Regions from separate parts of the Pseudomonas paraeruginosa genome, predicted to be linked through region 2. Evidence: riboswitches for the same ligand, from Rfam matches in the RefSeq annotation. Region 2 holds a riboswitch; the other holds the start of a gene.
The links. Region 2 has a riboswitch for cobalamin ahead of cobG (precorrin-3B synthase). Riboswitches for the same ligand answer to the same signal wherever they lie in the genome.
Positions count from the first base shown of each region.

Region 1: it holds a riboswitch for cobalamin, as region 2 does, so the genes downstream of both, btuB (TonB-dependent vitamin B12 receptor) here and cobG (precorrin-3B synthase) in region 2, are expected to answer to the same signal.

Region 1 covers NZ_CP020560.1:3,973,495-3,977,903, reverse strand. Annotated here, with positions in the region: gene B7D75_RS18805 (GntR family transcriptional regulator) at 1-107, opposite strand, end outside; gene B7D75_RS18800 (FUSC family protein) at 352-2,391, shown strand; cobalamin riboswitch at 2,439-2,646, shown strand; gene btuB (TonB-dependent vitamin B12 receptor) at 2,743-4,409, shown strand, end outside.
Region 2 covers NZ_CP020560.1:2,209,188-2,213,596, forward strand. Annotated here, with positions in the region: gene B7D75_RS10590 (cobalt-precorrin-5B (C(1))-methyltransferase) at 1-695, opposite strand, end outside; gene B7D75_RS10595 (bifunctional cobalt-precorrin-7 (C(5))-methyltransferase/cobalt-precorrin-6B (C(15))-methyltransferase) at 688-1,935, opposite strand; cobalamin riboswitch at 2,021-2,277, shown strand; gene cobG (precorrin-3B synthase) at 2,366-3,736, shown strand; gene B7D75_RS10605 (precorrin-8X methylmutase) at 3,733-4,359, shown strand; gene B7D75_RS10610 (precorrin-2 C(20)-methyltransferase) at 4,356-4,409, shown strand, end outside.

The DNA.
Region 1 (4,409 bases), 1.8 Mb from region 2:
ATCGGTTCGTCCTCGGCGAAATGCCCGGCGATGATCGCTTCGCGCAGGTGCTTGGCGATGATCTCGGAGGCCGAGGGGGCGATGCCCAGGTTAGGGGCGTTGAGCATGGAGAGAGGCAAGCGGGACAACCTGCATGGCATGGGATACGTGCGGGATATTGTATACGAACGCTTGGCGCGTGCCGCTGCCGGTTGGCGCCTTCTGCGCAGGCGTGTTGGTCGGCCCCAGTGGGCCTCCGTGGCGCATGTTTCGCAGGGCGAAACGCTCTTCCGGAAAGTTCGCGGAGAGGCTGGACAATAGAAAATTAGCTTGCTAATAATTCGCTCGCTCATGTATTTCGGGGCGTCCGCGATGGCCAAGCCTTCTTTCCTTTCCTCCGACCTGGTCCAGGTGCTGCTGTGGCCGCGCCTGCACGAACTGCAGTTCGCGGTGAAGGCCCTGCTGGCCGGCGGGTTGGCCCTGTACCTGGCCTTCAGCCTGGAACTGGAGCAGCCGCAATGGGCGCTGATGACCGTGTTCGTGGTCAGCCAGCCTTATAGCGGCATGGTCCTGGCCAAGGGCATGTTCCGCCTGATCGGCACCTGCGCCGGTGCGCTGGTGTCGATCGGCATGGTCGCGCTCTATGGCCAGGCGTCGCTGCCGTTCCTCCTGCTGATGGCGCTCTGGCTGGCGTTCTGCACCGCTGGCGCGTCGCTGCTGCACAACCATGCTTCCTACGGTTTCGTCCTGGCCGGCTACACCGCGGCGATCGTCGCCCTGCCGGCCAGCGCCGATCCGGCGACGGTGTTCGACCAGGCGGTGGCGCGCTGTTCGGAGATCGGCCTGGGGATCCTCTGCGCGGCGCTGGTGAGCATCCTGCTCTGGCCACGGCGCCTGGAGCAGCAATTGGCGACCCAGGGCAAGGCGGCCTGGGAGGCCGGCCTGCAGGCGGGCGCGGCGGAGCTGCGCGGCGCCAGCGAACGCGGCGAACTGCTCGCGGCGCTGGGGCGGATCGCCGCGGCGGATGCCCAGCGCGACCATGCCTGGTTCGAAGGCGCGCTGGGTCGCGCCCGTTCCCAGGCCCTGCGCGTGCTCGGCCTCGACCTGCTCGGCCTGCTGCGCGCGGCGCGCAAGGTGGCGCGCGAGCGGAGGCTGCTCGATCCGGCCAGCGCGCATGCGTTGCAGCCCTGGCTGGAGGAGGTGGAGACGCTGCTGCGCGAGGGCCGCCGGGGCGAGTTCGAGAGTTGCCGGCGGCGCCTGCACGCCGTGCTGGACCTCGCGCACGGGCAACTGCACCTGTGCCTGGTCTGCCTCGAACGCTTGCTGGCCGAGGCGGGGGAGGCCGGGCGCAGCGTCGAGGCGCTGGTCTATGGCGAACCCACGCGCCAGGCGCCGGGCGCCATCGCCTGGCATCGGGACATCGAGCGCGGCGTGCTGTTCGGCCTGCGCAGCGCCCTGGCGTTCCTCTGCGTGGCCGCCTTCTGGCTGGCCAGCGCCTGGCCGAGCGGGTTGGGCGCGGTGTCGATCACCGGGGTGGTGCTGAGTCTCTTCGCCAGCCGCGACAACCCGGCCCAGGCTGGCCTCAACTTCCTGCGCGGGATCCTCCTGTCGATCCCGCTGGCCGGTTTCGTCGCGCTGTTCTACCTGCCCGGCGTCGACGGCTTCCCGCTGCTCTGCCTGGGCCTGGGCGTGCCGCTGTTCTTCGCCGCGCTGTGCGTGAACCGGGCGAGCCTGGCCGGGATCGCCTCGCCGTTCTGCATCTTCTTCGTGAAGAACGTCGCGCCGAGCAACAGCATGAGCTACGACCTCGCGCACTTCCTCAACAACGCCCTGTCGACGGTGCTCGGCGTGGCCTTCGCCGTGCTGGTGTTCAACCTGGTCAGCCTGCGGCCGGGCGAGCGCCATTACCGGCGCATGCTGCAGGCGACCCTCGGCGACCTGGCGCGGCTCACCCTGCGTTCGCCGGCGCAGGCCGAGGCCTGGTTCGGCGGGCGCACCGCCGATCGCCTGATCCGCCTGGCACAGCGCTACGACCGTTTGCCGGAGGGGCGCCGCCAGCCCTGGTCGGACGGCCTGATGGGACTCGATTTCGGCGACGAGCTGCTCTATCTGCGGCAATGCCTGGAGCAGGTCCCGGCGCCGCTGGCCGAGGCCCGCGACCGCTACCTGCGGCGCCTGCGCCTGGCGCTGCTGCGCGACGGCCCGCGGGCCGACCGCGAGCATGCCCTCGACCCGCCGACCGCGCGCCTGCTCAAGGCCCTGGCCGCCAGCCCGCTGGCCGGCAGCGAACGCGGCGAGCTGGCCGGCGCCGCGCTGGTGCAGTTGCAGGTCACCTGGCGACAGTGGTGCCGCAGCCATGCCCCGGCCGGGACGGCGCTGCGCGCGGACCCGCTCCCCGGAGCGGGGCGCTAGTTCTGCGGTGGCCGCCCACATTGACCGCGCAAGCCCCGAGCCACTAAGCTGCGCGCCTTGCGACAGGTGCCCCGCAAGGGGTGAAACAGGGAAGCTGGTGCGTTCCGTCGGAACCAGGCCAGCGCTGCCCCCGCAACGGTAGGCGAATCAGACAGCCGCTTCATGACCACTGTGCTCCGGCATGGGAAGGCGCGGCTGGAAGCGTCCAGCGCTTCGCTCGCGAGCCCGGAGACCGGCCTGACGCACCCACGGCATCGCGGAGGGCGCTGTCGGACGTCTCCTGCCGTCGCTTCGTCCTCCGTCTGCCTCAACCCAGGTCGCGCGGGTGAGAGCGACGGAGCAGCGCAGAGCATGAACAGAGTTTTCCTGACCCCGGCAGCCGTGGCGCTGTGCGGCGCGTCTTCCCTGAGCCTGGCCGAGCCGGTCAGCCTCGACGACCAGGTGGTGACCGCCACCCGTACCGCCCGGACCGCCGCCCAGAGCCTGGCGGCGGTGAGCGTCATCGACCGCGCCGAGATCGAGCGCAGCCAGGCGCGCAGCGTGCCGGAGCTGTTGCGCCAGGTACCCGGCGTGTCGCTGGCGAACAACGGCGGTTTCGGCAAGAACACCACGCTGTTCCTGCGCGGCACCGAGTCCGACCATGTGCTGGTGCTGATCGACGGCATCAAGGTCGGCTCGGCCAGCGCCGGCCTCACCGCGTTCCAGGATTTGCCGGTGGAGCTGATCGAGCGCATCGAGGTGGTGCGCGGGCCGCGTTCCAGCCTGTACGGCTCGGAGGCCATCGGCGGGGTGATCCAGATCTTCACCCGGCGCGGCGACGGGCAGGGCGCCAAGCCGTTCTTCTCCGCCGGCTACGGCACCCATCACACCCTGGAGGGCAGCGCCGGGGTCAGCGGCGGCGCTGGCAACGGCTGGTACAGCCTCGGGGTGAGCAGCTTCGATACGGCGGGCATCAATACCAAGCGCGCCGGTACCGGGGGCGATGAGCCTGACCGCGACGGCTACCGCAACCTGTCCGGCAACCTGCGCGGCGGCTATCGCTTCGACAACGGCCTGGAGCTCGACGGTACCCTGCTCAGGGCCAAGTCGCACAACGACTATGACCAGGTCTTCGGCAATTCCGGTTTCAATGCCAACGCCGACGGCGAGCAGAACCTGGTTGGCGGCCGCGCCCGCTTCACTCCGCTCGATCCCTGGCTGGTGACCCTCCAGGCCGGGCGCAGCGAGGACAAGGCCGATGCCTATCAGGATGGCCGTTTCTACTCGCGTTTCGATACCCGTCGCGACAGCCTGTCCTGGCAGAACGACCTGACCCTGGCCGAAGGCCATGTGCTGACCCTCGGCTACGACTGGCAGAAGGACGAGATCGGCAGCAGCGAAGCCTTCAGCGTCGACTCGCGGCTGAACAAGGGCTGGTTCGCCCAGTACCTCGGCCAGCACGGCCGCCAGGACTGGCAACTGAGCCTGCGCCGCGACGACAACCAGCAGTTCGGCGTGCACGACACCGGCAGCGCCGCCTGGGGCTACGCGCTGAGCGACGCGCTGCGCTTCACCGTCAGCTACGGCACGGCGTTCAAGGCGCCGACCTTCAACGAACTCTACTACCCCGACTACGGCAATCCCGACCTGGACGCCGAGACCTCGCGCAGCCTGGAGGTCGGCCTCAGCGGTACGCACGCGTGGGGACACTGGGCGGTGAATGCCTACCGCACCGACGTCGACGACCTGATCGGCAACGATCCACGCCCGGCGCCGGGGCGCCCCTGGGGGCAGCCGAACAACATCGACCAAGCGCGCATCCGCGGCGTCGAACTGGTCCTCGGCAGTCAGTGGCTGGGCTGGGACTGGAACGCCAACGCGACCTTCCTCGACCCGCAAAACCGTTCCGGCGGCGTCAACGACGGCAACGAGCTGCCGCGCCGGGCGCGGCGGATGTTCAACCTGGAGCTGGACCGGCGCTTCGAGCGTCTTTCGCTGGGCGCCAGCGTGCATGCCGAAGGCCGACGCTATGATGATCC
Region 2 (4,409 bases):
ATCTCCGGCAGCGCGTAGCGGCGACGCATGGCGTCCTCGCTGGCGTTGCCGGTGCAGGCGGCGATGTGGCGCACGCCATTGGCGCGGGCGACGTCGATGCCCTGGTGGATCGAGGCGATGTAGGCCGAGCAGGAGAAAGGCCGGACGATGCCGCTGGTACCGAGGATCGACAACCCGCCGAGAATGCCCAGGCGCGGGTTCATGGTCTTCAGCGCCAGCGCCTCGCCGCCCTCGATGCCGATCGTCACCTCGAAGCCGCCGGTGTAGCCGTGTTCGGCGGCCAACTGGGTGAGGTGACGCTCCATCATCTGACGCGGCACCGGGTTGATCGCCGGCTCGCCCACCGCCAGGGTCAGCCCCGGGCGGGTCACCGTACCGACCCCGGGACCGGCGTGGAAGCGCACGCCGGGCGCGGCGCTCAGGCGCACCCGGGCGAACACCAGGGCACCGTGGGTGACGTCGGGATCGTCGCCGGCATCCTTGAGGGTGCCGGCTTCCGCGCCGTTCTCCCAGGCGCGGCAGAACTCCAGGCGCATCGGCACCTGCTGGCCCTTGGGCAGGACGATCCGCACCGCGTCGCTGGTCGTGCCGCCCAGCAGCAGGCGCGCCGCCGCCAGGCTGGTGGCGGTGGCGCAGCTGCCGGTGGTGTAGCCGCTGCGCAGCGGCGCGGGCTGCTCCGGGGTTTCCTCACGCATCGCGGCGGGCGTCCCGGGTCAGCGGCTTGCGCAGTTCCAGCAGGGTGATCGGCAGCGCCTGGCGCCAGGTGTCGAAACCGCCCAGGGGACGCGCGTGGGCGACGCCGATGCGGGTCAGTTCGCCGCCCAGGCGCTGCTGCCAGTCGAGCAGCACCCGTTCGCTCTGCAGGGTGACCGCGTTGGCCAGCAGCCGGCCGCCGGGGCGCAGGCGCTCCCAGCAGGTTTCCAGGACGCCCTCGGCGGTGACGCCGCCGCCGATGAAGATGGCGTCGGGGGCCGGCAGCTCCAGCAGCGCTTCCGGGGCGCTGCCGGCGACCAGGTGCAGGGTCGGCACGCCGAGGGCGTCGCGGTTGTGGCGGATGTGATCCTGGCGTTCTTCGTTGGCCTCGACGGCGATCGCCCGGCAGCCGGGATGTGCGCGCATCCACTCGATGCCGATGGAGCCGCAGCCGGCGCCGACGTCCCAGAGCAGCTCGCCGGGGCAGGGCGCCAGGCGCGCCAGGGTCACGGCGCGGACGTCGCGCTTGGTCAACTGGCCGTCGTGGCGATAGGCTTCGTCGGCCAGGCCCGGGGTCAGCGGCAGGCGCACGGCGCCGGCGCCGGCGCGGCATTCCACCGCCACCAGGTTGAGATCGGCGGCGCGCGGCAGCGACCAGTCGCCGGCGAGGCCGTCGAGACGGCGCTCGAGCGGCCCGCCGAGGTGTTCCAGCACGCTCAGGCGACTGGCGCCGAAGCCACGGGCGTTCAACAGGCGGGCGATGGCGGCCGGGCTGTCGCCGTCGTTGCTGAGGACCAGCAGGCGCCGGCCGTCGTGGACCTGTGCCTGCAGCGCCGCCAGCGGGCGCGCCACCAGCGACAGGCAGGCGACCTCCTGCAGGGCCCAGCCGAGGCGGGCGGCGGCCAGCGAGAGGGAGGAGGGCGCCGGCAGGACCCGCAGTTCGGTCGCCGGCAGTTGCCGGGCGAGACTGGCGCCGACGCCGAACAGCATCGGGTCGCCGCTGGCCAGCACGCAGGTCGGCTGGCCGCGCCGGGCCAGCAATGGTTCCAGGGAGAACGGCGTCGGCCAGGTTTCGCGGGCGGCGCCGATGCACGGCGGCAGCAGTTCCAGCTGGCGCGCCGCGCCGACGATCCGGCTGGCCTGCAGCAGGGCACGCCGGGCCTGCTTGCCGAGGCCGGGATAACCGTCCTCGCCGATGCCCACCAGGGTCAGCCAGGGCGGCGTCGAGTCTGCCGATGACACGGTGCGGGTTCTCCTGAAATGCGTCTGTGAAGGGCCCGCGACGGTTTCCGGACGGAATGGGTTTTCCCTGTCCCGGGCTGGGCGGCATAATAGCGCGTTCGTCGGTGCCCGGCCCTTTCGCGATAACGTGCGGGGGGCCATCGAGGGCCGAAGAGGGAATACGGAGTTCCGGGGCTTGCCGAAAGCCTGGAGCCAGCCGTGGCTGCCCCCGCAACTGTATGCAGCGTGTCTTCGCGCCATTCGCCACTGGGTTTCCGGGAAGGCGGCGCGAAGCGGAGGTTCCGCCCGTGGGCGGAATGCCGAGCTGCGAGCCAGGAGACCTGCCGCCGAAACCAGTCGCGAGTGCCAACATCGGGCGGGGTGTACCGATGCCGTGGTCTGTCCCTGGGGACAGCGGTCCGGTCGCCGCGACGTCGACTCGAGTAGCGTTTTGAACGACGACCAGACCCCGGTGCCCCTGCCCGTACCACGTCCGTCGCCCTGTCCCGGCCTGCTGCGCATCGTCCAGGCGCTGGACGGCGGCATCTGTCGCATCAAGCTCGACGCCGGCCGCCTGGAAGCCGTCCAGGCGCGCGCCGTGGCGGCCGCGGCGCGGGATTGCGCCAGCGGCGTGATCGAGGCGACCAATCGGTCCAACCTGCAACTGCGCGGCGTGCGGCGCGGCGAGGAAGAGCGGCTTGTCCGCCGCCTGCTGGACGCCGGCCTCGGTCCCCGGCATGGCGCCCTGGCCGGCGCCGACGACGTGCGCAACCTGATGCTCAGCCCGGCCGCCGGGCTCGATCCGCACCTGTCGCTGGATGTACGCCCGCTGGCCGCGCGAATGTTGCTGCGGCTCCAGGCGGACAGCCGCTACCACGCGCTGTCGGCCAAGTTCGCCATCCAGCTGGACGGCGGCGAAGACCTGGCGATGCTCGAACATCCCCATGACATCTGGCTCTCGCCGATGCCCGGCGCGTCGACCGCGACGCTGGTCTTCGGCCTCGCCGGCTGTCCGGCCCACGACCGGCCCCTGGCGGCGTTGCCGGCTGAACGCGGCGAGGCCCTGGTGCTGGCGCTGCTCGACCTGTTCCTCGAGCGCGCCCAGCCGCACCAGACGCGGATGCGCCATCTGTTGCAGGACCTGGCCGGGGAGCCCTTGCTGGAGGCCTTGCAGGCGCGCCTGGAGTTCCCCCTGTGCCGCGACGAGCGGGTGGCGGCCTGGCGGCGTTCGCCGGGGCGTCCGTGGAGTCATCTCGGCGTCCAGCCGCAACGCCAGCCGGGCCTGGCGATGGTCGGCGCGGTGGCTCCGCTCGGCCGGCTCGACGCTGCCGGCCTGGAAGGCCTCGCCGAACTGGTCGAACGCCACGGCGACGGCAGCCTGCACCTGACGCCCTGGCAGGGTGTGCTGCTGCCGAACCTGCCCCGCGCCGAGGCCGACCAGGCGCTGCATGGCCTGCGCCGGCTCGGCCTGGTGAGCGAGCCCGACGCGCCGTTGGCGCGGCTGATCGCCTGCAGCGGTTCCAGCGCCTGCGCCAGGGGCCTGGCCGACACCAAGGGCGACGCCCTGCGAATGGCCGAACGCCTCGGTCCGCGCAGCGACCTGGCGCAACTGCACCTGTGCGGCTGCGAACGGTCCTGCGCCGCCGCCCACCGTGCGCCGCTGACCCTGCTGGCGCGCGACGGCGGTTTCTACGACCTGTACCGGCGCGATCCGCGCCACCCCGGATTCGGCCAGTTGCTGGCCAGCCGCCTGACTTTCGCCACGGCCGCCGACTACCTGGCGGCTCTGCCTTCCCAGCCCACCTCCGGAAATTCCGCATGATTGACTACATCCGCGATGGCCAGGCGATCTATCGCCAGTCGTTCGCCACCATCCGCGCCGAAGCGAACCTCGCCGGCATCCCGGCCGATCTGGAAAAGCTCGCGGTGCGGGTGATCCACGCCTGCGGCATGGTCGACGTGGTCGACGACCTGCGCTTTTCGCCGGGCGCCGGCGCCGCCGGACGCGCCGCGCTGGCCGCCGGCGCGGCGATCCTCTGCGACGCGCGGATGGTCGCCGAGGGCGTGACCCGCTCGCGGCTGCCCGCCGACAACCGGGTGATCTGCACCCTCAACGAGCCGGACGTCGCGGCGCTTGCCGTGGAACGCGGCAACACCCGCTCGGCGGTGGCCCTGGAACATTGGCGCGAGCACCTGGAGGGCAGCGTGGTGGTGATCGGCAACGCGCCCACCGCGCTGTTCTACCTGCTGGAAATGCTCGACGCCGGCGCGCCCAAGCCGGCATTGATCCTGGGCTTCCCGGTCGGCTTCGTCGGCGCCGCGGAGTCCAAGGAGATGCTCGCCGCCGACAGCCGTGGCGTGCCCTACGTGATCGTCCGTGGCCGGCGTGGCGGCAGCGCCATGGCCGCGGCGGCAGTGAACGCCCTGGCCACGGAGCGCGAATGATGAGTCATGGCAAAGGCCGCCTGCTGGGCCTGGGCGTCGGCCCCGGCGAT